2 regions of the Stenotrophomonas sp. IS26 genome follow, and region 1 is predicted to be linked to the other one. Evidence: riboswitches for the same ligand, from Rfam matches in the RefSeq annotation. Region 1 holds a riboswitch; the other holds the start of a gene.

Region 1 (15,935 bases):
GACGCGGGCAACGCGCAGCGCCGAGGCCAGCACGCCGGCCCCGTAGGCGCACAGCAGCGAGGGCAGCAACGTCGCCCAGATGCCATCAATGCCACCGGCCAGGTAACCGATGCCCAGCAGGCCGGCCAGCGACACCAGCACCTCCAGCGGCGCGATCGCGAATACCGCCGCGAGCAGACAGGCGATCTTGCGCAGCAGGCCGGCCTTGCCGGTGAGCATCACCAGCAGGCGATACGCGGTACGCGCGCCATATGCCGGCTGGAACAGACTGTGGATGAAGCCCTGCCGGGACAGCTGCGCCGAGACCTCGGCCAACCCCGGAAAGCCCACCGCCGCCGCGACCGGCTCACCGGCCTGGCGGCGCCGGTCGCCCAGCGCGGCCGCCGCTGCCACGGCGGCGGCAATGGCGCCGGCCGAGGTGCCGCCGATGCTCTTGAAGCGGTACTCGCGCGCCAGCGACAGCACCGCGTTGGGATACACGATGCCGCTGGTGATGCCGCCCTTCATGACCAGATCGCAGTACTTGTCCGCCACGTTGCCGTCCTCTGTCCGCCCGTGCGCGGCCGATCCGCACACTCTCCCCCGCTGTCCCTGCAACGATGCCCGGGCCGGGGAGGTCGATGACGACAGTATCGCCTGCGCGCTTCTCAGGGCCTGAGAAGCGCGGCACGGAACGGCTTATTCGGCGTTGCCGGACTGCGGCACGCGCCGCACCTGGGACAGGTCGTAACCGAGCGCGGCGATGCGGGTCATGGCCGCTTGGTAGTCGGCATCGGAGATGGTCGGGGTGCGCGCCATCAGCCACATGTAGTCGCGCTTGCTGCGGCCCACGATGGTCTGCTTGTAGTCCGGATCCAGATCCACGATCACGTACTCGGCCTGGATCGGCCAGATGAACTGCATGCCCCAGATCGCTCCGCCGGTGCCGTCCTTGACTGTTCCGACCGGGTGCATGGTCTTGATCGGAGCCTGGAAGCTGCCCTTGCGATAACGGAAGGTGGTCTGGATGCGGCCATCCGGACGCAGTGCGTAGGATTCCACCGCGTCGAACGCCTCCCGCTCGGGCCGGCTGGGGATATGCGCGATCACATACCAGTCGCCCATGAAACGCGGCACATCGACATGCGCCACGGGCGGGATCGGGCGGGTGTTGCCGCTGCAGCCGCCGAGCATCATGCCGACAACCAGCAGAGGAACGAGAGCACGGATCGACATGACGGCTTCCTCCAGTAACGTGGGGTGATCACGGGCGGTTGAACAGGTAGTGGGCGACCTGCCACTGCTGGCCCTGCTGGTAGCCGAACAACTCTGCACAGGCCATCCAGAACATGCGCCAGCGCTGGTGCCACAACGCAGCCGAGGCATCGCCGTAGGTCTGGCGCAGCACAGCCATCACGGCTTCTTTCTCGCGGTCCTGGTTGGCCAGCCAGTGGTTGGCGGTGCGCTCGTAGTGGGTGCCATCCAGCAGCCAGCGCTGCTGCAGCTGCAGGTGCTGCTGGAAGAACAGCAGCGTATCGGCCGCGGGCATCAGGCCACCGGTGAAGAAGTGGCGGCCCATCCAGTTGTCCTCGCCCTCGGTCTCGAACGGGTACATCAGCGTGCGGTGCACGAAAATATGCACGAACAGCTTGCCCTCCGGCCGCAGCCAGCGGTGGATGCGCTGCAGCAGCTGCGGGTAGTTGCGCATGTGCTCGAACATCTCGATCGAGACGCAGCGATCGAAGGTCTCCGCATCCAGCATCAGATGATTCACGTCACGGGTCAGTACGGTGACGTTGATCAGGCCACGTGCACGGCACTGGCCCAGGATGTACTCGCGCTGGCTGTTGGAGTTGGAGACGGCGGTGATCTGCGCGTTCGGGTAGCGCTCGGCCATCCACAGCGTCAGCGACCCCCAGCCGCAGCCCAGCTCCAGGATGTGTTGCCCATCGGCCAGCTGTGCGCGCTCGCCGTACAGCGCGAGCATCGCCTCTTCGGCTTCGTCCAGCGTTTCAGTGCCGGTGGCGTAGTAGCAGCTGCTGTACTTCAGGCGCTTGCCCAGGCAGCGATGGAAGAATTCGGCCGGCACTTCGTAATGCTGCCGATTGGCCGCATCCACATGCAGCGCGACCGCGCTGCTGGCCAGCCCGGCGATGCGCGCGGCAAAGCGCTGCGACTGGACCTGCTGGCCACCGGCAAGCTCTTCGCGCAGGCGCTGCTCGCACTGGCGGCGGATGCCCAGCCGCAACAGCGTATCGGGCAGCAGCCCGCGCTCGGCCAGGCCGGTCAGGCCCGGTGCGTAGTCCGGCAGCGGAAGACGGTCACTGGCGACATTCATGGGGAAGATTCCTTGCGGGCAGACGACGAACGGGAGGGGAACCACGGAAACAGCATCGGCGTGGTGCGTTGGTACTCGCGGTAATCTTCACCGCGCGAGCGCAGCGCCTGCGCCTCGGTGAAGGGAATGCCGCTGACCCAGCGCAGGAACACGTACATCACCAGCGGGCCGGACCAGGCCAGCCACCACAACGGCGACTGCACGGCCAGCAGCACGTAGGTGAACCAGTGCAGCCATTCGAAGAAATAGTTGGGATGCCGCGAGTAGCGCCACAACCCATCGCGGCAGGTCTTGCCCTTGTTGGCCGGATCGGCGCGGAAGCGCGCCAGCTGACGATCCGCCAGCGATTCGCCACCCACGCTCAGCAGCCACATCGCCACGGCCGCGATCACCCAACCCCAGCCATGTGGTTCCGGATTCACCGACACCGCCACGAAGGGCAACGCGAACAGCACGATCAGCAGTGCCTGGAACTGGAAGAAGCCGAAGATCTTTCCCTGGTGGCCGTTCCAATGCTTACGTAGATGCTGGTAGCGACCATCCTCGGGCTCGCTGCGCACGCGGTGCCACAGGTGCAGCGCCAGTCGTGAACCCCACAGCCCGCCCAGCACCGCCAGCGCGATCCTCGGCATCGCCGCGCCATCGCCGAGCAGTGCGAGCAACAGCGCAGACGCGCCCACACCCTTGGCCCAGAGCACATCGACCACGCCGATGTTCTGGTGCCGGCGCTGCCACCACCACCCCCAGGTCATGATCACGGCGGCGTACAGCCACACCACCCACAGCATCTTCATCGTGTGTCTCCTGGAGCAAGTGTGGCGAGGGGTACCGCACGGGTGTGCCAATGACGGGCGCACGCCGCAAGTACCGGCAATGCGATTGCCCAGCCCAGGCCGAGCAGCAGCACGCCGTGCCACTGCGGTGCGGCGAACACCACCGACGACCAGCCGCGCGCGGCGGATAGATACGCCAGCGGGGCCAGCAGCAGGCCAACCAGTGCTGCCGCAACCAGATGCCGCTGCAGCACCGCGAATGACACCGTGAGCGTCATCGCGAACGCGGCCCACAGCGCGAGGATCCAGACCGGGGCGATCCACGCGGGCTCATTGCCGGCTGCGTACAGCACCCACCCGGAGGCGCCGGCCAGCCCGTCTACGACCAACCCGCAGGCGATCGCCACCAGCATCAATCTGATCTCCACTGACGGCTGCGCGGACCAGACCAACTGAGTGCCCACGTAAACCGCCGCCGCCAACAGCGCGGGCCAGCGCAGCCCATGGCCGGCCCCGATCACCGCGCACAGCCATACCAGCTGGTTGCCGATCACGTTGGCCCAGAAACGTGGCACCTCAGGCCTCCCCCGCTATCAATGCGGGCCGGTAGCCCGGACGCGCCATCAGCAGGTGCGAGACACCGATGGAGCGCTCCCGGAAGCCACCTTCGCAGTAGGCCAGGTAGAACTCCCACATGCGGATGAAGCCCGCATCGAAGCCCTGTGCACGCACCGCCGGCAGCTGGGCCAGGAAGCGCTGGCGCCACGCGCGGAGGGTGAGGGCATAGGACGGGCCGAAATCATGCTGGCCGATCAGCTGCAGATCGCTGCTGCGGGTCTTGGCGGCGACGATGGCGTTGATCGAGGGGATGAAGCTGCCGGGGAACACGAAGCGCTTGATGTAATCGACGCTTCGCCGCGCCTGCTCGTAACGCTGGTCTTCGATGGTGATGGCCTGCAGCAGCGCCAGGCCGTCATCCTTGAGCAGGCGGGTCAGCGTGGCGAAGTAGGTGTCCAGGTACTGCGCGCCGATCGCCTCGATCATCTCGATGGACACCAGCTTGTCGTACTGGCCGTCCAGATCGCGGTAATCCTTGAGCAGCAGGGTGACCTTGTCCTGCAGCCCGGCCGCCTCCACCCGCTGCTTGGCCAGCGTGTACTGCTCCACCGAGATGGTGGTGGTGGTGACGTGGCAGCCGATATGGCGGGCCGCGTACAGCGCGAAGCCGCCCCAGCCGGTGCCGATCTCGACCACGCGATCGGCCGCAGTGAGCTGCAGCTGCTCGCAGATGCGGGCCAGCTTGCGCTCGGACGCAGCCTTCAGCGTGTCGTCCGGGCGGGCATACAGCGCCGAGGAATACATCAGGTCCGGCGACAGGAACAGCGAGAAGAACGGATTGCCAAGGTCATAGTGCGCGGCGATGTTGCGGCGGCTGCCTTCGCGCGTGTTGCGGCGCAGCCGGTTCCAGCCTTTCAGCAGCCAGCCGCCGATGCGCGCCGGGCCACCCTCCATGCCATCGAGCAGATCCCGGTTGCGCACCAGCAGCTGGACCAGCGCGACCAGGTCATCGCAGCGCCAGTCGCCGCGGATGTAGGCCTCGCCTGCACCCACGCTGCCCTGCGCGGCCACCGCGCGGTAGAAACCGGGATCGTCCACCCAGACCGTCACCTGGGGCGTGGCGTCCGGATCGCCGATCACCACATCGCCCACGGCATCGCGCAGCCGCAGCTGCCCGCCGCGCAGCGGTGCCAGCTGCGCCAGCAGGCGCCCGCGCAGGAACCCTTCAAGGGCGGACGGTTGCGGCACGGCCACCGCGCGTGTCATGTCGTTCATGGGGATTTTCCAGCAAGAGAAGGATGGTCGTGAACGGGGTTGCGCTTGAGCCACAGGCGCAGCGCCTGCCAGTGGATCGCGGCAACGACCTTGAGGGTCATCAGCGGGTAACGCAGCAGCACGCCGGCCAGGCCACGACCGGTGAGCGGATGGCGCTGCATCACCAGGTCGGCATCGAACTGGCACACGCCCTCGCGCCACACCTGCATGTGCACGTGCAGGTCATCGCCCGGCGCGGTGAAGCGCCAGCGGTACTCGCAGTCCATCTGCATGAAGGGAGAAACGTGGAACTGCTTGTCGAAGGACCAGCACAGCGCGCGGCCCTGGGCATCGGCCTGGGCCACCGGCAGCACGTAGGCGTGGCGCTCCTTCCAGGGCGTGTTGGTGATCTCCGCCACGATGCTGTCCAGCGTGGTGCCATCGGCGGCGTAGCAGTAATAGAAGCTCACGGGGTTGAAGACATGGCCGGCATAACGCGGATGCGTCAGCAGGCGGATCGGCCCGGCGGGCGCGCGGCCCAAGGCCTCGGTGATGCGTGCGCGCACGGCATCGGCCAGCGGTTGATCCGGCGCGCCGAGATAGTCGCTGCGGCGGAACTCGACCACGTTGCGACGGCCCACCGACCACAGCCAGCGCCGCTCGAACAGGCGCGGCAGTTCGTCCAGGTCCAGCAGCAGCTGCGCGATCGGGTAGCGGAACGCGTGCGCGTGCGGCGCGTGTCGCCGATGGCGCATCCAGCCGCGGTAGATCGCACTGGCGTTCATGCCGGTAGCGCCTCGGCCAGCGGCCAGTACGACTCCGCATCCAGCGCCTGTAACGCGTCGACCACGCGCCGTGCACTGCGGATGCCATCCTCGTGGAAGCCCCAGCCCCAGTACGCACCGGCGAACCAGGTGCGGCGGTGGCCCTGGATCTCGGCCCAACGCTGCTGGGCCCGCACCATCGCGTGGTCATGCACGGGGTGGGCGTACTGCAGGCGGCGCAGCACGGTGGACGGATCGATCGCAGCGCTGCGGTTGAGCGTAACCACCAACGGCGTAGGCGTGTCGATGCCCTGCAGCAGGTTCATGCAGTAGCTGACCGTGCACGGTGCGAGCGGGTCGCGCGGCACATGCGCATTCCAGGCGGCCCAGGCCTTGCGGTCACGCGGCAGCAGGCTGGCATCGGTATGCAGCACCACCTCGTTGGGCTGGTAGCGGATCGCGCCCAGCACCGCGCGCTCGGTGAGGTCGGCATCGGACAGCAAGGCCAGCGCCTGGTCGCTGTGACAGGCCAGCACCAGCTGGTCGAAGCCCTCCAGGCCGGCAGCGCTGTGTACGCGCACGCCATGCTCATGCCGCTCCACGCCGAACACCGGGCACTCCAGGCGCTCACGCACCTGCCAGCGCTTGCGCAGTGCATCGACGTACCTGGCCGAGCCGCCCTGCACCACCCGCCACGGCGCGCGCCCGGTCATCTGCAGCATCTGGTGATTGGCCATGAACTGCACGAGGTAGCGCGCCGGGAAGGCGGCCAGGCTGGCCGTCGGCGACGACCACAGCGCCGAGGCCATCGGCAGCAGATGCTCGTCGATGAAGGTGCGGCCGTAACGGCCCTTGTCCAGGAATTCGCCCAGCGAGGGGCCTTCATCGTCGCGCTCGAGCAGCGCCGGCGCCTCGCGGTAGAACCGGCGCAGGTCCCGCAGCATGCCCCAGAAGCGCGGCGACACCAGATTTCGGCGCTGGCAGAACAGGGTGTCCAGCGAGGTCGCGTTGTACTCCAGCCCGCTGCGCTCGCTGTGCACCGAAAAGCTCATCGTGGTCGGCTGCGAAGCCACCCCCAGCTCGTCGAACAGGCCGGTCAGCAGCGGGTAGTGGGCAGGGTTGAACACGATGAAGCCGGTGTCCACCGCCTGCGTGCGCCCATCGACCTCCACCTCATGCGTATGCGTGTGACCCCCGAGGTAGTCATTGGCTTCGAACAGCGTCACTTCATGCTGCTGGCTCAGCCACCACGCACTGGAGAGGCCGGCGATACCCGATCCGATCACGGCGATACGCATGTCAGTGCTCCGCCTTGGCCAGCACCCAGGCCGGCACGGGTTTGAGATCACGCACCAGCCCGAGCGCGGCCATCGCACGCAGGCCATACCAGGTGACATCCACTTCCCACCAGTAGAAGCCCTGACGCGCGGTGCCCGGGAAGAAGTGGTGGTTGTTGTGCCACCCTTCGCCGAAGGTCAGCAGCGCGAGCCACAGGTTGTTGCGGCTGTCGTCACCGGTGTTGAAACGCTGGCGGCCGAAGCGGTGCGCCAGCGAGTTGATCGTCACCGTGGCGTGGAACAGCACCACGGTGGAAATGAAGAAGCCCCACACCAGCATCTGCCCACCGCTGGTGCCCCACGACGGCGCGATACGCTCCAGCAGCGCACCCAGGCCAAACAGTGCCGCGGCCAGCGCGATCGGCACCAGCGTGTCGAAGCGGTCCAGCCAGCGCAGCTCCGGGTACTTGGCCAGATCTGGGATGCGCGACCAGTCGGTGCGGAAGCCTTCGACCGTCAGGAACCAACCCATGTGGCTCCACCAGAAGCCATGCACCGAGGGCGAATGTGGATCGGCGGCAGTATCGGTATGACGATGGTGATTGCGATGATGCGCCGCCCACCACAACGGGCCGCGCTGCACGCTGGAAGCGCCGATCAGCGCGAAGATGAACTGCACGACCCGCGACGTCTGGAAGGTGCGATGGGAGAAGTAGCGGTGGTAGAAGGCCGTGATCGCAAACATGCGCACCGCGTACAGCGCGACCGCCACGCCGACCGCGACCCACGACACGCCCACCCAGATCACCGCCAGGCAGGCCAAGTGCATCGCCGCGAACGGGATGGCCCGCACCCAGTCCACGCGCTGTGGCTGGCCGGTCGCGGCAGCCGCATCCGTGCTGGTATCGAACCAACGCCACAGCGTGGCCCAGCGGCGTCGCTGTGCGGTGCGTCCTGCGTCGGGGGTGGGGCTGACCGACATGACTCGCTTCTCCTGAGGCGTTATCAGGAGATACGACAGGGCACGGCGTTTGGATGCACGGATCCGGAAAAAAACCGCGACTCCGTGCGATTACAGGTTGGCGATGTCGCCCTTGGCGATGATCGGGCCGGTCGGAATGCCTTGCGGCGCACCGGTCGACGGTTCCAGTGTGATCGCCAACACCGAGCCGTTCACAAGTGCATCACGCAGCGTGTCCGGCACGGCGACAGTATGCGCGCGGTCGATGGAGACCAGGCCCAGCGAACGCGGGGCGGCGCCGGCCGGGATCAGCCACAGCTCGGGGGCACGGCCGGCCGCATCGGCCGCGGCCGGGACCGGCACCATCAGCACCTTGCCCTGGGCCTTGTCGACCGAGGCCAGCCAGCCCGGCGTGCCATCGTCGTGCAACAGCGGCGTGACCGGCTTGGTGGCCTGCTCCGGCTCGGCCGGTGTCGTCGGCGGGGTCGGCGTTACCGCCACCGGCGAGGGCGAAGGTGCGGTCGGCTCCAGATCGCGGCGGCTGAACACCGCGACCAGTGCCAGCGCAGCAGCCAGCGCGGTCATGCCCTGCCAGAAACCGGTGCGCTGCCACACCCGAGGCGAGGCGGCCGTTGCGGCTGTCCAGCCGAGCGAGGTGCGGATGCGCGGCCACAGATGCGCGGGCACCGCTTCGGTACCGAGCGACTCGAGCAGGGGCGCAAGGCGGTTCTCCCACTGGGCCACCAATCGCGCGAAGCCGGGATCGCTGGCGATGCGGCGTTCGACCTCGGCACGCTGGGCGGCATCGAGTACGCCCAGCACGTATTCGCCGGCCAGGATGTCGGCGTTCGGCGGCTCGCCGTCGTCTTGCAGATCGTGGAGGTCGCGAACGTTCATCGTTCCAGGCACACCCGCAGTTGACCCAGCCCGCGGCGGACCCAGCTCTTCACCGAGCCCAGCGGCGAACCGATGCGGCGCGCCAATTCTTCATAGCTCGCGCCATCGAGGAAGGCCAGCCGGATCAAGGATCGCCGGCGCGGTTCCAAGGTTTCCAGGCACGCCTGCAGGCGCTCGTGGTTGGAGGCCTGTTCGGCAGCCTGGGCAGGCTGCGGCGCGAGATCGGGAATCTCCTCCGCCACCGACAGATCATCCAGCGCGCGCGGCGGCGCGGCGCGCAGGCGGTCGATCGAGCGGTTGCGCGCCAGCATCGACAGCCAGGTCATGGCCGCCGCCTTGGCGCGGTCGAACTGCGCCGCCTTGTTCCAGACCGTGGTGAACACGTCCTGCAGTACCTCTTCGGCATCCCCGCGGTCGCGCAGCACGTGCAGGCAGATCGCGAACAGGCGGCCAGAGGCCAGCTGATAGACCGATTCGAAGGCCTGGCGATCGCCGCCGGCGACCCGGGCGAGCAACTCGTCCAGACGGTGGGATGCGGCGGTGGCGGCAGCGTCCAGCTCGGGCATCGCAGGCTCAATGTCGATAACGGGCGTATCGGCATCGTCCTTGCTTGCGAGGCTGGCTGCAAGGGGGCGCTCAGGCACCGCATGTCTTCACCAGCGGCTGCGTACGCGCGGCGGACAACTCTGCCGCAGGCGTGGCAACGGGAGCCGCCGGAAACTCGACCCGCACCTGCGGGTACTTGCCCTTCTCATCGCGGACGTTGCCGGTGCCGGTGAACTGCAGCAGCCGCTGGTCCGCGGTGGCATAGACCAGGGTGACCGGGGGCACCGCGAAACCGAACCACGCATCGAGCTTCATCTGCAGCTGCTCGGCCGGTTGACCCTGCCAGGTCACCGCACCCGTGCGTTGCACTTTCAGCGGCACCAGGCGCTGACGGCTGGGCAGCAGGAACTGGAACGCCACGCTCTGCCCCGCCTGCAACGCCGCCCAATGGCTGCGCACCGCCGCGTCGAAACCGGCATCCACCACCGCGCCCGGCGGAACCGCGATGGCGCGGCTGAATGTCGGTGCCTGCGCGCTGGCACGGACCGATACCTGGCGGGTAGCGGCACCGCCGCGCACGCCTTCCTGATACCCATCGCGGCCATCGTCCAAGGTGAAATCAGGCGTCTGCGGGCTGCCCTGCGGGGTCATCCACTTGCGCGCAAACGGGCGCCCATCGCTGCAGCGGTACAGCACCAGCCGCGACTGTGCGCTTGCCGGCCCCTGCAGCCAATGGGTCTCGCGGTAGAGCAGGCGCCCATCGGCGGTGGCGTACGCGCGGCCTTCCTGGCGCTGCACGGTCTGCGCGGCGGCACTCGCGGGGGCGGCGATCACCGACAGCAGCAGGATCAGGCAGGGCAAGGGCTGGCGCATGGGGGTCCAAACGGGCGGGCTTGCAGGGAGATACGCAGTTGACGGTGGTTTGGATGCAGTGGGGTGAATCGGGCAGACGACTTGACCATCGCTCGCCTTCGGCCTACCTTGTGCTCGCCGAAGGTATCCATCGCTTCATGCAGATGAAGGGATGGATTTAAACGGGAATCCGGTGAAGGCGCCTCGTGCGCCCATTCCGGAGCTGCCCCGCAGCGGTGAATGGAAACGACTCCTGCCAACAGCACTGGGCCTTCGCGCCTGGGAAGCGGCAGGTACTAGGTGGGCGCCCGCGCCCGTGTCCATCAGCCCGAATACCGGCCCCGGCCGGAGGACATGACCGTCCTCCGATTCGACCTGGAACGTCCGCGGGGAGGTTGCCGGGGCCTGCCGCCATGCCGCCTGCATGGCGCTGCCCCCGTGCGTCCGCTTCACGGCATCCGGTTCGCCCGCGGGGGCGAAGGTCGCTGGCGGGGCGGAAGGGGCTGCAAGGCCCCGGACGGCGCGCGGTTCCTTCGTTCCTCAATGCCCCTACGCAATGAGGACACGTTCCAATGACCACTGTTACCACCCTGGGTTTTCCACGCATCGGTGCCAAGCGCGAACTCAAGCGCGCGCTCGAAGCCTTCTGGTCCGGCGAGAGCACCGCCGCGTCGCTGCAGGACACCGCGGCCGAGCTGCGTGAACGCCACTGGCAGCTGCAGCGCGAGGCCGGCGTGGATGTGCCGCCGAGCAACGATTTCAGCCTGTATGACCAGGTGCTGGATGCGGCCTTCCTGTTCGATGCGATCCCGACCCGCTACCGCGCGCTCGCCGATGCCGAGCCGCTGAGCGGCTATTTCGCGATGGCGCGTGGCCTGCAGCGCGATGGCATCGACCTGCATGCGCTGGAAATGACCAAGTGGTTCGATACCAACTACCACTACCTGGTGCCCGAACTGCACGCCGGCCAGACCTTCACGGTACGCGGCGACAAGCCGCTGGCCGAGTACCGCCAGGCCAAGGCGCTGGGGATCGAGACCCGTCCGGTGCTGATCGGCCCGGTGACCTTCCTGCGTTTGTCCAAGACCACCGACGGCAGCAACGCACTGGACCTGCTGGATGCACTGCTGCCGGTGTATGTGCAGCTGCTGGGCGAGCTCAAGGCGGCCGGCGCGGCGTGGGTGCAGCTGGATGAGCCGCTGCTGGTGCAGGACCTGGACGAGGCCACACGTGCTGCCTACGAGCATGCCTACGCGGTACTGGCCCAGGCTGCCCGCCCCAAGGTGCTGGTGGCGACGTACTTTGGTGCGCTGGAGGACAACCTCGCGCTGGCCGCCTCGCTGCCGATCGATGGCCTGCATGTGGATCTGGTCCGTGCGCCGGAACAGCTCGATGCGGTGATCAAGGCGCTGCCGGCCGGTCGCGTGCTGTCGGCCGGGCTGGTCAACGGCCGCAACATCTGGCGCACCCACCTGGACAACGCGCTGGTGCTGGCGCGCTACGCGCACGGCCATGTCGGCAGCGATGCGCTGTGGCTGGCGCCGTCGTGTTCGCTGCTGCATACCCCGGTCGATCTGGACCACGAAAAGAAGCTCGATGACGAACTGCGCAGCTGGCTGGCGTTCTCCCGGCAGAAGCTCGGCGAGCTGCGCGTACTGGCCGACGCGATCGATGCACCGGCGCGTGCCGAAGCACCGCTGGCTCATTCGCGTGCGTGCATCGAATCGCGCCGTCGTTCGCCGCGCGTGCACAACACGGCCGTCGCCGCGCGCCTTTCCTCGCTGACCCCGGCCGATGCACAGCGCCACAGCCGCTACCCGCAACGCCACCTGGCCCAGGCCGCCGCGCTGAAGCTGCCGCGCTTCCCGACCACCACGATCGGTTCGTTCCCGCAGACGCTGGAGGTGCGTGAGGCGCGTGCCCGCAACAAGGCCGGCAAGCTCTCCGATGCGGACTACGATGCGTTCCTGGCCACCCAGACCGAGCACTGCGTGCGCGTGCAGGAGCAGATCGGGCTGGACGTGCTGGTGCACGGCGAGTTCGAGCGCAACGACATGGTCGAGTACTTCGGCGAGCAGCTCGATGGCTTTGCCTTCACCAGGAATGGCTGGGTGCAGAGCTACGGCTCGCGCTGCGTGAAGCCGCCGGTGATCTTCGGCGATGTGACCCGCCCTCAGCCGATGACGGTGCGCTGGTCGCAGTACGCGCAGTCGCTCACCCAGCGGCCGATGAAGGGCATGCTGACCGGCCCGGTGACGGTGCTGCAGTGGTCATTTGTACGCGACGACCAGTCCCGCGCGGACACCTGTCGCCAGATCGCACTGGCCCTGCGCGATGAAGTGACCGACCTGGAAGCGGCCGGGATCGGCGTGATCCAGATCGACGAGCCGGCGATCCGCGAAGGCCTGCCGCTGCGCCGCGCACAGTGGCGCGAGTACCTGGACTGGGCAGTCGAAGCCTTCCGGATCAGTGCCAGCGGCGTGCGCGATGCGACCCAGATCCACACCCACATGTGCTATTCCGAGTTCAACGACATCATCCACTCGGTGGCTGCGATGGACGCGGACGTGATCTCGATCGAGACCTCCCGCTCACGCATGGAGCTGCTGGATGCCTTCGTGCGCTTCCAGTACCCCAACGAGATCGGCCCGGGCGTGTACGACATCCACTCCCCGCGCGTGCCGGACAAGGCCGAGATGCTGGCACTGCTGCGCAAGGCCGCCGAAGTACTGCGCCCGGAGCAGATCTGGGTCAACCCGGATTGCGGCCTGAAGACCCGTGGCTGGCCGGAAACCCGGGCCGCGCTGGAAGCTCTGGTGGCCGCTGCGCGTGAGCTGCGCGAGGAAACCGCGGACGCCAACGCCGCCTGATCCGACCCTTGTAGACCGCCCCAAGGACCCCATCGCCGCCGTTGCCGGCGGTGGGGTCGACGAGAAACGCATGAACCCGCATGACCTGACACCGATCGACCGCCCGACCCTGTCCCTGCCCGACGGCCAAACCAAGCTGCTGCTGCACTCGTGCTGCGCGCCGTGTTCGGGCGAGGTGATGGAAGCGATCACCGCCTCCGGCATCGACTACACGATCTTCTTCTACAACCCCAACATCCACCCGGTAAAGGAATACGAACTGCGCAAGCAGGAGAACATCCGCTTCGCCGAGAAGCATGGCGTGCCGTTCGTCGACGCTGACTACGACACCGACAACTGGTTCGCCCGCGCCCGCGGCATGGAGAACGAGCCCGAGCGCGGCATCCGCTGCACGATGTGCTTCGACATGCGCTTCGTGCGCACCGCGTTGTATGCGCACGAGAACGGCTTTGCGGTGATCAGCAGCTCGCTGGGCATTTCGCGCTGGAAGGACATGAACCAGATCAACGACTGCGGCCACCGCGCCGCCGCACACTACCCGGGCATCCAGTACTGGGATTACAACTGGCGCAAGGGCGGCGGTGCCGCGCGGATGGTGGAGATCAGCAAGCGCGAGCAGTTCTACCAACAGGAATACTGCGGCTGCGTGTACTCACTGCGCGACGCCAACCGCCACCGTCGCCAGACCGGCCGCGAGCGGATCAAGCTGGGCGTGCTGTACTACGGCGATGGCACCTTGAAGCAGGGCGACGCCGACTGACCGTTGCGGGGGCGTCGGCTAGACTGGGCGTCCCCACAGCCGTGAAGCCGCCATGAGCCGTTACCCCGCCGATGTCGCGTTGGTCGTGATCGACCTGCAGCCGGACTTCATGCCTGGTGGCGCACTGGCCTGCGTGGACGGCGATGCGATCGTGCCGGGCATCGCCGCGGTGCTCGCCGAGCGCCATTACCGCACCGTGGTGGCGACCCAGGACTGGCACCCGGCCGACCACGCCTCCTTTGCCAGCCAGCACCCGGGGCATCTCCCGTTCGAGGCGATCCTGCTGCACGCGCAGCCGCAGACGCTGTGGCCGGACCACTGCGTACAAGGCAGCGACGGCGCCGTGCTGCATCCGGGCGTGGACTGGACCCTGGCCGACCTGATCCTGCGCAAGGGCACGCGCCAGCAGGTGGACTCCTACAGCGCGTTCCGCGAGAACCATGGTCCTGACGGCACCCGCCCGGCGACCGGCCTGGCCGGGTGGCTGCACGAACGCGGCATCCGCGAGGTGCACGTGTGCGGTCTGGCGCGCGATTACTGCGTGTTGTGGAGCGCGCAGGATGCGGTGAAGTCCGGGTTCCGGGTGAAGTTCCATTGGGACCTGACCCGGCCGGTGACCGAGGCCAATGATGGGATGGTGCGCGAAGCGTTGGCCAAGGCGAAAATCGCGCTGATCTGACGGGCGAGTCAAGGCGCCGGCCGGAACGGCGTACCGACCAACGGTCGGTACCTACCGGATCAAAGAACGACCGTCTGGTGCCGGCCGTGCGCTGGTAGTGCCGGCCGCTGGCCGGCTCCCGATACCGTTTGGGTCGTGCGATGAGCCGGCCAGCGGCCGGCACTACCGGAGTGTCGTACCCACCAACGGTCGGTACCTACCGGTCAGCGGAACACGACCGTGCGATGCCCGTTGCGCAGGATCCGGTGCTCCACATGCCGCCGTACCGCGCGCGCCAGTACCTGCGATTCGGTATCGCTACCCAGCCGCACCAGATCGCGTGGCGTCATCGCGTGATCCACGCGCGCCACGTCCTGCTCGATGATCGGGCCTTCGTCCAGATCCGGGGTCACATAGTGCGCGGTGGCGCCGATGATCTTGACCCCGCGCGCGTGTGCCTGGTGGTACGGCTGTGCGCCTTTGAAGCTGGGCAGGAAGCTGTGGTGGATGTTGATCGCGCGCCCGGCCAGCGCCTCGCACAGGCGCGGCGACAGAATCTGCATGTAACGCGCCAGCACCACCAGGTCGATCTGCTCGCGCTCCACCAGATCGATGATCTGCTGCTCCTGCACGGTGCGGTTGTCCGCGTTGACCGGCAGGTGATGGAACGGCACGCCGTAGGAGCCGGCCAGGGCAGCGAAGTCCTCGTGATTGGAGGCCACCGCCGCGATATCCACCTGCAGCTGCCGGCTGTGCGCACGGAACAGCAGGTCGTTGAGGCAATGCCCCTGCTTGCTCACCAACACCAGCAGGCGCGCACGACGGCGGGCGTCATGCAGCTGCCAGTCCATCCCGAACTCGGCGGCCAGGGTGGCCATGCGGGCTTCCACGTCGCCCAGTGACTGCTCGGCGGCACGGTCGAAATGCACGCGCAGGAAGAACCGGCCGCTCTCGTCGTCGCCGAACTGCTGGGCATCGAGGATGTTGCAGCCCAGCTCGAACAGCAGGCCGGACACACGGTAGACGATCCCGGTACGGTCCGGGCATGACAGGGTGAGGATGGAATCGGGGCGCATCCGACCAGTGTAAGCGAGCACCGCCGGGCTGCGGACGATGCTCTCAGATGCAACCAAGGGCAGCGGGCCCCGCGACTACACCGACACCGGATCCACCTTCTCCACATCGATGCCATAGCGGTCGATCGCCACCTGCAGCTGGGCCCGTTCGATCCGGCCCTCGTCGGCCAGCGACTTGAGCGCGGCGAGCACGATGAAGTGGCGGTCCACTTCAAAGAATGTACGCAATGACTCGCGCGTATCCGAGCGGCCGAAGCCATCCGTGCCCAGGGCGGTGAAGCGACGGCCGTCGATGAAGGGGCGGATCTGGTCGCCGACGATCTTCATGTAGTCGGTGGCCACGATCACCGGGCCCGGGTGCGCGGCCAGGCA
Region 2 (15,935 bases), on a different contig from region 1:
AATCTCCCCAACGTGCAGCGGGCGGTGGAGGACCTGAAGGTCACCTACCCGGTCGCGATCGACAACGACTTCGCCATCTGGCGCGGCTTCAACAACAAGTACTGGCCGGCGCATTACTTCATCGATGCGCAGGGCCGGATCCGCGCGCATCACTTCGGCGAGGGTAACTACGCGCAGTCCGAGCAGATCATCCGCCAGCTGCTGCGCGAGGCCGGCAACATCCTGCCCGGTGACGATGCACCGGTCGCGATGACGCTGGACGGCGTGGCGCGCCAGGCCGACATGAGCAACCTCAAATCACCGGAGACCTACCTCGGCCATGCGCGTGCCGAGAACTTCGCCTCCCCCGGTGGCCAGCGCCAGGACCAGCCTGCCGACTACACCGTGCCTGCCACGCTTCAACACAACCAGTGGGCCTTGGCCGGACGCTGGACCGTGGGCAACGAAGACGCCCGGTTGGAGACACGCGGCGGCCGCATCGCCTTCCGCTTCCATGCGCGCGACCTGCACCTGGTACTGGCGCCGGGCGAGGACGGCAAGCCGGTCCGGTTCCGCGTGCGCATCGACGGGCAGGCGCCCGGCGCTGCGGCCGGTGGAGACATCTCCGCCGACGGCGACGGCCGCGTGGATGAAAACCGTCTGTATCAGCTGATCCGCCAGTCCGGCGCCGTGCAGGAGCGCACCTTCGAGATCGAGTTCCTCGATCCGGGCGTGCACGCCTACGCCTTTACGTTTGGGTGAGGAGCCATCGCATGAAGATCGCAGTCGACAAACTCGTTGCAGGCGGCATCGCTGTCGCTATCGCGGCACTCACCGCCAGCGTGGTGCTGGGTCTGGATCGACCGGCACACGCCGCCGCAGCCATCACAGCCGCGGCGATGCCGCCACCTGCCGGCAAGGCCGACCTGCGCCAACCCGGTGTGAAGCGTGCACAGGTGGTATTCGCCGGTGGCTGCTTCTGGGGTGTGCAGGGCGTGTTCCAGCACATCAAGGGCGTGGACAACGCGCTCTCCGGCTACATCGGCGGCAGTGCGGCGAATGCCACCTACCCGCGCGTCGGCGGCGGCGGTACCGGCCATGCCGAAGCGGTGCAGGTCACCTACGATCCGGCCCAGGTCAGCTATGGCCAACTGATGCAGGTGTTCTTCTCGGTGGCGCATGATCCGACCCAGCTCAACCGGCAGGGCCCGGACCGAGGCACGCAGTACCGCTCGGCGGTCTATGCCGACGACGCGGCGCAGCGCGATGCCACCCGCGCTTATATCGCCCAGTTGCAGCAGGCCAGGACCTACGCCGCGCCGGTGGTGACCCAGGTCGATGGCGGCAAGCCGTTCTTCGCCGCCGAGGGGTATCACCAGAACTACCTCACGCTGCATCCGGAATCGCTGTACATCCGGATCAACGACCTGCCCAAGGTGGCCGCGCTGAAGCAGCAGTACCCGGCGCTGTACCGCGAGCAGCCGCGCCTGGTGAGCACCACCATTTCGGCGCGCTGATCACGCGGGGAACCAGAAGAAAAGACGCACGGCACACATCGCTCTGCCGTGCGCGAGGGAAGTCATCGAGCCCCATGGTAGGCTGCGTCCCGAGGCGGATACAGATGCAGATGGCTGGCATCCGCACGGTTACAGATACCCGTGGATGCAGATGCCGATGGCGACCAACCTCTACCAGTCCCTGGCCGATGAAATGGCCGATGCGATCCGCAGTGGTCGCTTGCCGGTCGGCACCCGGCTGCCGTCGCTGCGCGGCCTGGCGACACAGCGCAGCCTCAGCCTCAACACGGTGATCGCCGCGTATCGGCAGCTGGAAGATGCCGGGCTGGTGCTGCCGCGGCCCAAGGCGGGCTTCGTGGTGAGCCCGCGCCTGCCCGAACCGACCCAGTCGCTGCGGCAGGCGCCCTCACCACCGACCGCACCCTCGCAGCAGGCGATGATGGCCCGCGTACTGGCCGCACAGCAGCAACCGGACATCGTCGATCTGGCGTTCGCCGGCCCGCGCGGCAAGCGTTTCTATCCCGGTGCCCAGCTGGCACGCACCACCGCGCAGGTACTGCGCCGGGCCGCCACCACGGTGGAGACCTACGCACGTCCCAACGGTGCGGCACGGCTGCTGACGCAGATCGTGCAGCGTGGGCCACGGCTGGGGCTGCACACCACCACGGACCGGCTGGTGCTCACGCATGGCGCGATGGAAGCCCTGCAGCTTGCGCTGCGCGTGGTGACCCAACCCGGCGATGCCGTGGCGATCGAAGCGCCCTCCTACTTCAACATCTACCCGCTGCTGCGCAGCCTGGGCCTGCGCGCGATCGAGCTGCCCACCCATCCGCGCGACGGACTCGATCTGGATGCACTGGAAGCGCTGCTCGCCGCCGGCGGCATCGCCGCGATCATGGCCATGCCGACCGTGCACAATCCGCTCGGCGGCAGCATGCCCGTGCCGAACAAGCAGCGCCTTGCCGCGCTGGTGAACCATTACCAGGTGCCGTTGATCGAAGACGCGGTCTACGCCGAACTGCAGTTCAAGGAACCGCTGGAGCCGTTGGCCAAGAGCTTTGACCGCGATGGCTGGATCATGGTCTGCAGCGGCTTCTCCAAGACGCTGGCACCGGACTACCGCATCGGCTGGCTCGACGGTGGCCGCTTCGCCGCCGATATCCAGCTGCTGAAGTTCCATTCTTCCGGCGCAGAATCACGCCTGCTCGGGGACGCGGTTGCCGCGTTCCTGGAGGCCGGCAACTATGAGCATCATCTGCGGGGCTTGCGTCGGCTCTACAGCGACCAGGTCAGCCACGTGCGTGGCCTGATCGCGCAGCACTTCCCGCCCGGCACGTCGGCCACCCAGCCTACCGGCGGGTTCCTGCTGTGGGTGGAGCTGCCTGCCGCGATCGATGCCGGGGAGCTGTTCGAGCAGGCCTTGGCCGAGGGCGTGGTGTTCATGCCCGGCCAGGTGTACTCGCGCGGTGCCCGCTACCGGCATTGCCTGCGCCTGTCATGCTGCCAGGAACTCGACGCGCGTTTCCTCGGCGCGATCGCCACGGTCGGCCGGTTGGCGACCGCCCTGCAGACGCGCGCAGGCACCTGACACTCAGAACACCAGCCGGTCCGCCAGGCGGGCCGGGTCCAAGCCCGGCGCATACGGCAGGCGCCCCCAACATGGCATCGGCAGCCGCGCGGTGAGCAGTGCGACGTTCTCGTCGCGGCGTGCCATGCTCGGGTCCACGTCGTTGGCAATCCAGCCGATGCAGCGCGCGCCACGGGCCGCGATCGCCTCGGCAGTCAGCCGCGCATGGTTGAGGCAGCCCAGCCGCAGCCCGACCACCATCACCACGGGCAGCGCCAGCGCGTGCACCAGATCACTCTGGTCCAGCCTGGCCGACAGCGGCGCCAGCCAGCCGCCGACGCCCTCGACCACCACCGTGTCCGCGCTGGCGCGCAGGCGCGCGAAGGCGGCCTCGATCGGCGCCAGCGACAGTTGCACGCCCGCCTCCGCCGCGGCGATCTCCGGGGCCAGCGGCTGCTCGAGCGCGAACGGGTTGAGGTCGTCATATGCGGGCATCGGCATGCTGGCGGCCAGCAGGGCCGTGGCGTCCTCGTTGCGCAGGCCCTCGGGCGTGCGCTCGCAGCCACTGGCGACCGGCTTCATGCCCACCGCGGTGCCGCCGTGGCGGCGCAGGGCATGCAGCAGCACACAGCTGCTGAAGGTCTTGCCGATGCCGGTGTCGGTACCGGTGACGAACAGGGCGGCAGGGCGCGGCGCAGGCAGGGGCATGGGGACGACCGGGGGCGGAAACGCGCCATTATCCGCCGTCCCGGCAGCGCTGCGGTGCGGTCCGCTGTGTTCGGCCGGCCCCGGGGGCACCCAACCGCTGCGCTTGGTAGACTGCGGCCATGTTCGATACCTCCACGCTCACCGGCAGCAAGCCGGAACAGTACGGCCAGCTGCTGGCCCAGGCCCGCGCCCTGGTGCACGGCGAGCGCGACCGCATCGCCAATGCGGCCAACCTGTCGGCGCTGGTCTACCACGCCCTGCCGCACCTGAACTGGGTCGGCTTCTATTTCTTCGATGGCAAGGAGCTGGTCGTCGGCCCGTTCCAGGGTCTGCCCGCCTGCGTGCGCATTCCACTCGACAAGGGCGTGTGTGGCGCCGCGGCTTCGCAGCGGGTGACCCAGCGTATCGAAGACGTCGATGCGTTCCCGGGCCACATCGCCTGCGACTCGGCCTCGCGCTCGGAACTGGTGGTGCCGTTGGTCCACCACGGCGAGCTGGTCGGCGTGTTCGATCTGGACAGCCCCTCGCTGGCGCGCTTCGATGCCGAGGACCAGGCCGGGCTGGAAGCCATCGCCGCGGTGTTCGTCGAGGCTTTGGGATGAGTGGCGTCAAGCTGCGCAACATCGGCCCGAAGAGCGCAGCATGGCTGCGCCAGGTCGGTCTGCGTACGCCGGAAGATCTGGTGGCGGTCGGCGCGGTCGGTGCCTTCGTCAAAGTGCGCCGCGCCGGCTTCAAGCCCAGCTTGAACCTGCTCTACTCGCTGGAAGGTGCGCTGCAGGACTGCCACTGGCAGGAACTGCCGGAGGCGCGCCGCACCGTGCTGGTGGCCGAGTACGAAGCGATCATCGCCGACCAGCCGCTGAAGAAGGCGCCGCCCGCCTCCGGCCCGGTCTACGACCGCACCGTGGAGCATCGCGACGATGACGGCGACGAAGCGCCGCCGTTCGAGATGGACGATGACAACCGCTGATCCACGGCTACCGACACACCGTCGGTAGCCGCGCGCCTCATACCTGCTGCAGCTCCAGCAGTTCGCCCCACAGCCGGTCGTCCTCGCGCTCCACGCGCAGGCGCAGCCGCGTGCCGTGATCGATGCGCAGCGCCCAGCACATCGCCATCGGCAGGCCGCATACCTGCGACAGCACCATCCGCAGCGGTCCGCCATGGCTGACGATCAGGGTCGGGACCGGCTCGGGCTCATCCAGCAGCCGGTGCAGTCCACGCGCGATGCGGCGCTCGAAGTGGCCCCAGCTTTCGCCATGCGGCGGCGGGTTGGCGTGCGGGTCCAGATGGAACGCTGACAGCGCATCCATCGGCAGCGCCTCCAGCGCGAGCCCGTCCCAGTCGCCGAAATCCAGTTCTTCCCATTCCTCATCGGCCTCCACGTCCACCGCGTGGGGCAAGGCCAATGCCTCGGCGGTCAACAGCGCTCGCTGCCGTGGCGAGGACAGCACACGCTGCCAGGACAGCCCGGCGTAGCGCGCGCACAGGGCCTCGGTCGCACCCTCGTGCAGCGGCGGATCGGTGCGGCCATCAAGATGGTCGTCGCGGCTGGTGCTGGCGTGGCGGATCAGATCGAGAATCATGCCGCGCCCCGTCTGCTGCCCGCTGCGGCCGGCCGGTGCGGGTCACGGGCGTCGGTGCCGGGGTGCTGCAACCACGTTGGGGTCATGGAGATCACATCGAAAAAGCGAGGCGCATTCTAACCGGTGCGCTCCATGGGCCCGGCCGATGGCTTAGACTGCGCCCACTTTCAGGTGACCTGGGGCTGCAATGCCGCCAGGTTGAAACGGGAAGCCGGTGACGCGTCGGGCCCTGTGCCACGCCGCCACTCCGGCGCTGCCCCCGCAACGGTAAGCGTGGAAACACCAGGCAATACGCCACTGTGCTCCGGCATGGGAAGGCGCCTGGCACGATGGCACGGCCATCGACCCGCGAGCCCGGAGACCGGCCTGGAAGACGACTGGTTGCGATGCGGCGGGCATGGCGGCGGCAAGCAGGCGCCTGCGTGCGCCCGCCCACCGTCGAACCTCCCTGCAGCGTGATCATCCCCACCCCTTGCCGCGCGGGCGTGCGCGGTGCATGGAGTCATCGATGAAGCTGCAAACCCGCGTTCTTTCCCTGGCCGTGCTCTCGGCCCTGCCCCTGCTGGCCGCCGCACAGGACGACGCCACCGCGCTGGACCAGGTGCTGGTCACCGCCACGCGTACCCCGATCGCCCTGCAGGACAGCATCTCACCGGCGCAGGTGATCGACCGCGCCGAGATCGAGCGCAGCCAGGCGCCGTCGCTGCAGGATCTGCTGCGCGGCCGTGCCGGCATCAACCTCAACAACAGCGGCGGCCTGGGCAAGCAGAGCTCGCTGTTCCTGCGTGGCACCAACTCGGCCCACACCCTGGTGCTGGTCGATGGCGTGCGCATCAACACGGGCGACCTCGGCCTGGCGATGATCCAGGATCTGCCGCTGGCACAGATCGAGCGCATCGAAATCGTGCGTGGCCCGCAGTCCAGCCTGTACGGCGCCGATGCGATCGGCGGCGTGATCCAGATTTTCACCCGCCGCAACGCCGGCCAGTTCGCGCCGCACCTGCAGCTCGGCGGTGGCAGCAACGGCCTGCGCGAGGCCAGCGGTGGCTTCGGCGGCAGCGGTGAGCGTGGCTGGTTCGGCACCGACATCGCCTACCAGCACACCGATGGCATCAACGCCTGCCGTGGCTCGGTGTCGCCCTTCGCCGGCTGCGGCGCCGACGAGCCCGACCGCGATGGCTACCGCAACCTGTCCATGAGCCTGCGCGGCGGCTATGCCCTGACGGACACGTTGAGCGTGGAAGGCACCGCCCTGCGCGCCGAAGGCGAGAACCATTACGACGGCTATTACAACTACTCCGAAACGCTGCAGCAGGTACTCGGCGGCAAGCTGCGCTACACGCCGAGCGAGCGCTTGAACCTGACGGTCAACGTCGGTCGCGCCGATAACGAATCGGACAACTTCAACGGTGATACCTGGCTGGGCAATGCACAGACCCACCGCGACAGTGCCTCGGTGCAGGCCGACATCGGCATCGCTGATGGCCAGCTGCTGAGCGCCGGTGTGGACTGGAGCCAGGACAACCTGGACGGCAGCAGCGCCGGCTACCTGGTCGACAGCCGCGACAACACCGGCGTGTTCGTGCAGTACCAAGGCCGCTTCGGCGCGCACCACCTGCAGGCCAGTGTGCGCAACGACGACAACGAGCAGTTCGGCAACCACACCACCGGCAGCCTCGGCTGGGGCCTGGAGCTGGGCAGCGGGTTCCGCCTCAACGCCAGCTACGGCACCGCGTTCAAGGCCCCGACCTTCAGCGACCTTTACGACCCGTGGAGCGGCGTGCCGACCCTGGACCCGGAAAAATCCAAGAGCGCGAACATCGGCATCGCCCAGCAGGGCGACGGCTGGCGCTGGGGCCTGGATGTGTACGAAACGCGCATCGATGACCTGATCACCTACGATGCCACCACGTTCATGATGTCGCAGGTCGAAAAGGCCCGCATCCGCGGCGCCGAATTGACCGGTGCGATCACCGTCGCCGGGTTCGACCTCAACGCACAGCTCAGCCACACCGACCCGCGCAACCGTACCGACGGCAGCGCGCAGTTCGACAACTGGCTGGCCCGCCGCGCACAGAACACTGCGCGCCTGGACGTCGATCGCCGCGTTGGTGATTTCCGCGCCGGCCTCACCGCCAACGGCGCCGGCAAGCGGTACGACAATGCGGCCAACACCGTGCGCCTGGGCGGCTACGGCACCGTGGATCTGCGCCTGGAATACGCCCTGACCGGCGATTGGTCTGTACTGGGCCGGGTCAGCAACGTCTTCGACCGCGAGTACGAAACCGTCGCCTGGTACAACCAGCCCGGCCGCGAGTACCGTCTGAGCGTGCGTTACCAGCCGAAATAAGGGATCTGGACGGCGGCACTGCCGCCGTCCCACCCCCCCGCTAGGTGCCGACCGTTGGTCGGCACAATCATTGAACCTGGCAGGTGCCGACCGTTGGTCGGCACACGCTCGAACGCCTTACAACACCAGCAATTCCCGCAGATCATCCACCACGGCAACCGCCTCGACGTGGTCCAGGTCCAGCCCACGCGGATACCCATAGCGCACCAGCGCCACCGGCATGCCAGCATCCACGGCCGCTCGGTAATCCGTGATCGAATCGCCCACCATCAATGCGGCCTCGACGGCCACGTCGAAGTGCGCCGCGATGTGCCGCAACGGCGCACCACTCGGCTTGCGCTCCGGCAGGGAATCCCCACCCAGCACCAGTGCGAACACGTCCTGCAGACCGAAATGCTGCAGCAGCGGCGCCACCAGTGCGGAGGGCTTGTTGGTGCAGATCGCCAGCGTCACCGAACGCTCGCGCAAGGCAGCCAACGTCTCGGTCACGCCATCAAACAGGCGCGGGCTGCGCAACAGGCACTCCTCGTAGTGCCGCATGAAACCGGGCATCACTTTGTCCAGATCGATATCACTGCCGGCCGCAGTAAACGCCTGCTCGACAAGCCGACGCACGCCATCACCGATCCACGTCAACACCGTCGCCTCCGGCACGCGCGGCAACTGCCAGTCCTGCAGCGTGCGGTTGAGCGCTTCGGCGATATCGGCCGCGCTGTCCACCAGCGTGCCATCCAGATCGAACACCACCAACGGATACGGATACGACAAGACGACACTCACTTCAACGACGTGGGAGCCCCATTGTACGGCGGCACCGCCACGGCTCTGCTCATGCGCCGTTGACCCCAGGGACTCAGAGCAGCGCCAGAAACTGCGGGCTGCTGAAACGCTCCACCAGGAAATCCAGAAAGCTGCGCATGATCGTCGGCAGCTGCCGGCGCGAGGCGTACACGGCGTGCAGCCCCAGCGTCTCCACCGTGTAGTCAGGCAGCACGGCCACCAGCTCGCCCGAACGCAGCAGCGGCGCGATCTGGTACATCGGCAACATGGCGATACCCGCCCCGGCGCGTACGGCTTCCAGCAGCAACGATGCTTCGTTGACGCTGATATTGCCACCCACCGCCACCGCGATCTGCCGTCCGTCGCGCTGCAGGTGCCACACACTCTTGCCGACGTAATGGTGGGTCAGGCAGTTATGCGCGGCCAGTGCATCGGCTGTGCCCGGCGCACCGCGCTCGGCCACGTACGACGGTGCCGCACACAACACCGACCGGCACGGCCCAAGATGGCGCGCGATCAGACTCGGGTCGATCGCGCGCGAGATGCGTACGGCGATGTCCACCCGCTCTTCCACCAGATTCACCACCCGATCGACGAGTAGCAGTTCCACCCGCGTCAGCGGATGGCGTTTGACGAATTCGGCCACCGCTGCCGCCAGGTGGAGCTGCCCGAAAGAAACACTCGCGGTCACCCGGATCAGCCCGTGTGGCTCGGGGTTGTCAGTGGCCAGCTCAGCGTGCAGTTCATCGCCGATCGCCAGCATCTGCCGGAAGCGCAGCAGCGCCGCCTCTCCGGGCCCGGTCAGGCTGATCCGGCGCGTGGTCCGGTGCAGCAGCCGCGCGCCCAGCCAGCGCTCCACCTCGGCCAGATGGCGCGTCACCATCGCCCGCGACATCTCCAGCGCCTCGGCCGCAGCGGTCAGGCTGCCACGCTCGGCCACCTCGACGAACACGTTCATCGCCGTCATCCGGTCCATTTGATCGATCCGTGCAACAAATTAGGCCGTTATACGCGGTTTTTCGTTCGATTCCAGGGGCATACGCTGGCCTTCCTTCCTCAACGGACCTTCCCCCATGAAAATCGCTCTCGTTGGTGCCACCGGCAACATCGGCCGTGAAATCACCCGCCAGGCCCTCGCCCGCGGCCACCAGGTCACTGCCATCGTCCGCCGTGAAACCGACCTCCCGGCGGAACTGGACGGCGCCCAGCTGGCCGTGGCCGCGCTGGATGACACCGACGCGCTGGCCGCCGTGATCGCCGGCCATGACGTCCTGGCCAGCGCCTTCGGCCCGCGCCCGGGCGATGCCCCGAGCACGGTGACCACCACCAGTGCCGCTCTGGTCGCCGCCGCCCGCCAGGCCGGCGTGCCCCGCTTCATCATGGTCGGCGGTGCCGGCAGCCTGGAAGTCGCCCCCGGTGTGCAGCTGGTGGACACCGAGGGCTTCCCGGACGCCTACAAGCCGGTCGCCCTGGCCGCCCGCGAGACGCTGAAGCAGCTGCGCGCCATCGACGACCTCGACTGGACCTTCTACTCCCCGGCCGCCGAAATCGGCCCCGGCCCGCAGCGCGGCGGCTTCCGCACCCAGGCGAAGAACTTCCTGGTCGGCGATGACGGCCACAGCCGGATCAGCTACCCCGACTACGCCGACGCCTTCGTCAGCGAGATCGAAACCCCGCAGTACCTGCGCCAGATCGCCACCGTCGCCTACTGAGCCCTGCCCGCCCCGGCGATCCCCGCCGGGGCCCTGGATGGAACCGCCCCCATGCCCACGCTCTCCCGCACCACCCTGGCCCTCAGCCTGGCCCTGATCACCGGCCTCACCGCCCTCACCCCGGTCACCAGCCCTGCCCGCCCCGCCGCGAACGCACCCGCGCAGGACGCCCCCTTGGCAGTGCAGCCCTACCACCCCGGAGACGACGCCCTCTTCGCGGTTTCCTCCACCCTGATCACCGGCCGCCACGACGCCATCCTCGTGGATGCCCAGTTCGCCGCCACCGATGCCGCGCAGCTGGTCCAGCGCATCCGTGACTCGGGCAAACGCCTGACCACGATCTACATCAGCCACGGCGACCCCGACTACTACTTCGGCCTGGCCACCCTGCAGGACGCCTTCCCCGACGCCCGCATCCTCGCCACCCCCTCCACCGTCGCCCACATCAACGCCACCCAGGCCGCCAAACTCGCGTTCTGGGGCCCCCAGATGGGCGCAGGCAAGCCGAGCCGCATCGTCGTCCCCGAACCGCTGGACGGCGACACCCTCACCCTCGAAGGCCAACCGATCAAGATCATCGGCCTCACCGGCCCCAGCCCGGACCGCACCGTCCTGTGGATCCCCGCCCTGCGCACCCTCCTCGGCGGCATCCCCATCGTCGCCGGCGAACACGTCTGGATGGCCGACACCCAAAGCGCCCAATCACACGCGCACTGGCTGCAGACCCTCGCCACCATCAAGGCACTGAACCCCACCCGCGTCATCCCGGGCCACTACGCAGCCGATGCCGCCCTGGACATCAGCGCCGTGGATTTCACCGCCAACTACATCCGCGCGTTCGACGAAGAAACCGCACGCAGAAAAGATGCCAACGCACTCATCGCCGCGATGAAAAAGCGCTATCCGACCCTGGCCGGCGAGAGTTCACTGGAACTGAGCGCGAAAGTAGCCAAGGGTGAAATGCAGTGGCCGTAAGGGCGCATTCGTAGAAGCCCAACGTCATTGCGCACATTGAAAAGCGCGAGGCGTTTCCTCTCTGCGCACCGACCTGTGTCGGGGGGACGACGCGGGTGGGGTATCGGGACCGTGTGTTGCCATGGATGGCAACACACGAGCTTACAGGGACGTACTTGCAGCGGGTCCCGGTACCCCACCCGCGTCGTCCCAAACCCTCATCACCCGAACACCAGCGCATCCGCCGTTGCCGTTGCCGTTGCCGTTGCCGCAAACAGTAAAACCGTCAGCCATCACCAAGATGGTCAAACAACCCCGGCTGGCGAACCACCTCCCGCTCCCGGAATCCCCCCAACCCCACCCCCACCAACCGATACCGCGTCTCCAACGGCAACTCCACCCGCGCCCGCAACCCCAACGCAATATCGCGCAGCGCCTCCACCGAATCCGGCGGTGACTCCGGCGTAAAACTGCGCGTAATGATCCGGAACTGCGACGTCTTCAACTTCAACACCACCGTATGCCCCACGCGGTCCGTCTTGCGCGTCGCCAGCCACGTCTTCTCCGCCAACTGCACGATCGCCGGCGCCAGATCCTCCAACAACAGATCCTCGGCGAACGTATCCTCCGACGAGATCGACTGCACCGGCTGATCCGGCTCCACCGGCCGCTCATCCACACCGCGCGCACGATTGAACAACCGTCCCCCAAACGTCCCGAACCGCGCCTCCAGTTCCTCCAGCGGCAGCGCACGCAGATCACCCACCGTCGCCACGCCCAGCTCTGCCAGCTTCGCTGCCATCACCTTGCCCACGCCCGGCACACGGTTCACCGGCAACGGCGTCAGAAACTGCTCGATACGATGCGGTGGCACCACGAACTGCCCGTCCGGCTTGCGCCAATCCGAGGCGATCTTGGCCAGGAACTTGTTCGGCGCGATCCCCGCCGACGCCGTCAGCTGCGTCTCCTCGCGGATCTGCGCGCGGATGATCTGCGCGATCTCCGTCGCCACCGTCATCCCGCCCTTGTGCTCGGTCACATCCAGATAGGCCTCATCCAGCGACAACGGTTCCACCAGATCCGTATGCCGCAGGAAAATCTCGCGTACCTGGCGTGACACCGCCTTGTAGCGGGCGAAATCCGGCGGCACGAACACCGCATCCGGACACAGCCGCTCCGCACGCACCGCAGGCATCGCCGAACGCACGCCAAACACACGCGCCTCGTACGAGGCTGCGCACACCACCGAGCGCATGCCCCGCCACGCCACCACCACCGGTTTGCCCCGCAACGAAGGGTCGTCACGCTGCTCCACGGACGCGTAAAACGCATCCATGTCGACGTGAATGATCTTGCGGGGGCGGGACACGGGCGTTGGCACTCGAATTCAGATGAACAAGATTACAGCCACACGCCGCAGTATGGTTGTTGGATAACAACAACATGCGTTTTTGAACCTGAAAACACTACGGCGGCGTACGGTTAAAACGTTTGATTGAATCACTTTTTCTCATGCACTCTTGAGCACTTGCTTCATGCAAGAGCAGTCGACCTGTGGTCGGCTCACCCCGATGACAACTTCCTCAGGATTGCGTTTTCCATGACTCGTCTCAACGCGTTCTCGCGCGACCAGCTGCTGGCCAGCGCCCGCGGTGAACTGTTCGGCCCGGGCAGCGGCCGCCTGCCCAATGATCCGATGCTGATGTTCGATCGCATCACCGATATCCGCGAGGACGGCGGCCCACACGGCAAAGGCATGGTACGCGCGGAACTGGATATCCGCCCTGACCTGTGGTTCTTCGACTGCCACTTCCTCGGCGACCCGGTCATGCCTGGCTGCCTCGGCCTGGATGCCATGTGGCAGCTGACCGGCTTCTTCCTGACCTGGATCGGTGCGCCCGGCCGTGGCCGCGCCCTGGGCTGCGGCGAAGTCAAATTCACCGGCCAGGTACTGCCGAGCGCCAAGCGCGTTACCTACGAAATCGACATCTCGCGCGTCATCAACCGCAAGCTGGTGATGGCGCAGTCCGACGCCCGCATGCTCGTCGACGGTCGCGAAATCTACTCTGCCAAAGACCTGCGTGTAGGTCTGTTCACTTCCACTGAGAACTTCTGATGCGTCGCGTCGTCATTACCGGAATGGGCATCACCTCGTGCCTGGGCAACGATCTGGACACCGTGTCCTCGGCACTGCGTGAAGGCCGCGCCGGCATCCGCCACCTGCCCGATCATGCCGAAGCCGGCCTGCGCAGCCATGTCGGCGGCAACATCGAGCTGGACCTGGATGCGCAGATCGACCGCAAGGTGAAGCGCTTCATGAGCGATGCCTCGGCGTATGCGTACATCGCCATGCGCGATGCGATCGCCGATGCCGGCCTGGACGAGGCGCAGGTCGCCAACCCGCGGACCGGCCTGATCGCCGGCTCCGGCGGCGGCTCCAGCCAGTGGCAGGTGGAATCGGCCGACATCCTGCGCGCCCGTGGCGTGCGCAAGGTGGGCCCGTACATGGTGCCGCGCACGATGTGCTCCACCGTGTCGGCGTGCCTGGCCACCGCGTTCCAGATCAAGGGCCTGAGCTACTCGCTGTCGGCCGCCTGCGCGACCTCCGCACATTGCATCGGCGCCGCCGCGGATCTGATCCGCCATGGCGCGCAGGACGTGATGTTCGCCGGTGGCGGTGAAGACCTGCACTGGTCGATGAGCGTGATGTTCGATGCGATGGGCGCCCTGTCGACCCGCTTCAACGAGACCCCGGCCTCGGCCTCGCGCCCGTACGACAAGGACCGCGACGGCTTCGTCATCGCCGGTGGCGGCGGCATGCTGGTGCTGGAAGACTACGACCACGCCGTGGCCCGTGGCGCACGCATCTATGCCGAGCTGGTCGGTTACGGCGTCACCTCCGACGGTGCCGACATGGTCGCCCCCTCCGGTGAAGGCGCGGTGCGCTGCATGAACATGGCGATGGAGCACATCACCGCCCCGATCGACTACCTCAACACGCATGGCACCTCGACCCCGCTGGGCGACGTCACCGAGTTGAAGGCGGTGCGTGAAGTGTTCGGCGAGAGCATTCCGCCGCTGTCCTCGACCAAGGCGCTGTCGGGCCACTCGCTGGGTGCGGCGAGCGTGCACGAAGCGATCTACTGCCTGCTGATGATGCGCGATGGCTTCATTGCCGGCTCGGCCAACATCGGCGAGCTGGACCCGCTGGTGGAAGGCTTCCCGATCGTGCGCGAGACGCAGCCGGCACAGCTGAACACCGTGATGTCCAACAGCTTCGGCTTTGGCGGCACGAATGCGGCGCTGGTGTTCAGTCGCCTCTGACTGCAGCCTGTGTCCGCATGAAAAAGCCCGGCCATGTGCCGGGCTTTTTCGTGGTCCAAACGGGCAACGCCGTTCGTTACCGCGCGCCGGTCACCGGCAGCAGCGGCACCAACAACTGCCGTGCATCCAGCAGCGAATCCACGATGCGATGCCCCAGCGCACGCAGTTCCTCATCCGGATGCACCAGGTCCGGCACCTGGATGGCGGTCATGCCCGCACCCACCGCCGCGCGGATACCGGCCGGGGAATCTTCCAGCGCCAGGCAGCGCGCCGGGTCCTTGCCCAGCTTCTGCGCGGCCAGCAGGTAGATGTCCGGGGCGGGCTTGGGATGGGACACATCGCTGCTGGTCACCACCACCTCGAAGAACGGCAGCAGCCCAGCGGCGGCCAGCTTGCGCGAGGCACGCGGCTGGCGGGTGGAGGTAGCCACCGCACGCGGAACGCCGTGCTCGTGCAGCAGCTGCAGGATCTCCAGGATGCCGGGGCGCAGCGGCAGCCCCTGCTGCGTGCGCGCTTCGTACAGGTCGTGGCAGCGCGCGAACAGCGCGGTGACCTGCTCGGCATTCACCGTCTGCAGCAGCAGACGCTCGCAGTCGCGATCGCCCAGGCCCACCATGCGCAGCCAGAACCCCTCCGGGAACGGCAGCGCCAGTTCCTGTGCGGCCTGCGACCAGCACGCGATCGAGACCCGTTCGCTGTCGATCATCAGACCGTCCATGTCGAAGATGACGGCGTCGGGCAGGAACGGCAGCGCGGCGAAAGCACTCATGGGACGTTGAACAGCGTCTCGAGATCGGCCGCATTCAGCCTGCGCCACTCGCCTTCAGGCAGTTCGCCCAGCGACAGCCCGCCGATGCGGCTGCGGTGGAGCGCCTCGACGTGGTTGCCGACCGCCGCGAACATCCGGCGGGCCTGGTGGTAGCGGCCCTCGTGCAGGACCAGCTGCGCCTGGCGCGGGCCGTTCACGTGCAGCTCGGCCGGCAGCAACGGCTTGTCGTCCGATTCCAGCAGCAGACCGCCGCTGGCGAAGCGCGCGGCTTCATCACCGCGCAGGTCTTCGGCCAGGGTGACCTCGTAGGCCTTGTCCAGGCGCGACTTGGGCGACACGATCCGGTGCAGCAGCGCGCCATCGTCGGTCATCAGCAGCATGCCGCTGGTGTCGCGGTCCAGGCGGCCCACTGAAGACAACACCGGCGCGCGGTCGCGGTAACGCGGTGGCAGCAGGTCGTAGATCAGCCGGCCTTTGTCCTTGGTCGAACAGGTGTAGCCGCGCGGCTTGTGCAGCAGCAGGGTCAGCCCCTGCGGCGGGTCCAGCGGCTCGCCTTCGACCCGGATCGCCTCATGCGCGACCGCGTCATCGGCGTACAGCACCTCGCCCTCGGCATCGGTGATCAGGCCGGCACGGAACATCCCCTGCACCTGCTTGCGGCTGCCATAGCCCAGGTTGGCCAACAGCTT

Evidence for each region. Region 1 has a riboswitch for cobalamin ahead of metE (5-methyltetrahydropteroyltriglutamate--homocysteine S-methyltransferase). Riboswitches for the same ligand answer to the same signal wherever they lie in the genome.
Region 2: another riboswitch for cobalamin. It lies ahead of btuB (TonB-dependent vitamin B12 receptor); the one in region 1 lies ahead of metE (5-methyltetrahydropteroyltriglutamate--homocysteine S-methyltransferase).

The regions. Positions count from the first base shown of each region.
Region 1 is NZ_JBSZJV010000011.1:106,039-121,973, forward strand. Features, by position in the region: gene ACW6W5_RS11600 (patatin-like phospholipase family protein) at 1-534, opposite strand, end outside; gene ACW6W5_RS11605 (lipocalin family protein) at 679-1,215, opposite strand; gene ACW6W5_RS11610 (class I SAM-dependent methyltransferase) at 1,244-2,317, opposite strand; gene ACW6W5_RS11615 (DUF1295 domain-containing protein) at 2,314-3,111, opposite strand; gene ACW6W5_RS11620 (DUF2878 domain-containing protein) at 3,108-3,665, opposite strand; gene ACW6W5_RS11625 (SAM-dependent methyltransferase) at 3,667-4,923, opposite strand; gene ACW6W5_RS11630 (DUF1365 domain-containing protein) at 4,920-5,687, opposite strand; gene ACW6W5_RS11635 (NAD(P)/FAD-dependent oxidoreductase) at 5,684-6,964, opposite strand; gene ACW6W5_RS11640 (acyl-CoA desaturase) at 6,966-7,925, opposite strand; gene ACW6W5_RS11645 (anti-sigma factor) at 8,016-8,801, opposite strand; gene ACW6W5_RS11650 (sigma-70 family RNA polymerase sigma factor) at 8,798-9,367, opposite strand; gene ACW6W5_RS11655 (hypothetical protein) at 9,438-10,220, opposite strand; cobalamin riboswitch at 10,324-10,557, shown strand; gene metE (5-methyltetrahydropteroyltriglutamate--homocysteine S-methyltransferase) at 10,772-13,069, shown strand; gene ACW6W5_RS11665 (epoxyqueuosine reductase QueH) at 13,140-13,829, shown strand; gene ACW6W5_RS11670 (nicotinamidase) at 13,882-14,508, shown strand; gene purU (formyltetrahydrofolate deformylase) at 14,712-15,563, opposite strand; gene aceE (pyruvate dehydrogenase (acetyl-transferring), homodimeric type) at 15,639-15,935, opposite strand, start outside.
Region 2 is NZ_JBSZJV010000005.1:144,244-160,178, reverse strand. Features, by position in the region: gene ACW6W5_RS07145 (cytochrome c biogenesis protein DipZ) at 1-741, shown strand, start outside; gene msrA (peptide-methionine (S)-S-oxide reductase MsrA) at 753-1,496, shown strand; gene ACW6W5_RS07135 (aminotransferase-like domain-containing protein) at 1,654-3,084, shown strand; gene bioD (dethiobiotin synthase) at 3,088-3,771, opposite strand; gene ACW6W5_RS07125 (GAF domain-containing protein) at 3,891-4,373, shown strand; gene ACW6W5_RS07120 (TfoX/Sxy family protein) at 4,370-4,741, shown strand; gene ACW6W5_RS07115 (histidine phosphatase family protein) at 4,779-5,357, opposite strand; cobalamin riboswitch at 5,510-5,741, shown strand; gene btuB (TonB-dependent vitamin B12 receptor) at 5,866-7,707, shown strand; gene gph (phosphoglycolate phosphatase) at 7,825-8,475, opposite strand; gene ACW6W5_RS07100 (LysR family transcriptional regulator) at 8,561-9,463, opposite strand; gene ACW6W5_RS07095 (NAD(P)-dependent oxidoreductase) at 9,561-10,199, shown strand; gene ACW6W5_RS07090 (MBL fold metallo-hydrolase) at 10,251-11,174, shown strand; gene dinB (DNA polymerase IV) at 11,440-12,522, opposite strand; gene fabA (3-hydroxyacyl-[acyl-carrier-protein] dehydratase FabA) at 12,754-13,269, shown strand; gene fabB (beta-ketoacyl-ACP synthase I) at 13,269-14,477, shown strand; gene ACW6W5_RS07070 (HAD family hydrolase) at 14,554-15,246, opposite strand; gene ACW6W5_RS07065 (pseudouridine synthase) at 15,243-15,935, opposite strand, start outside.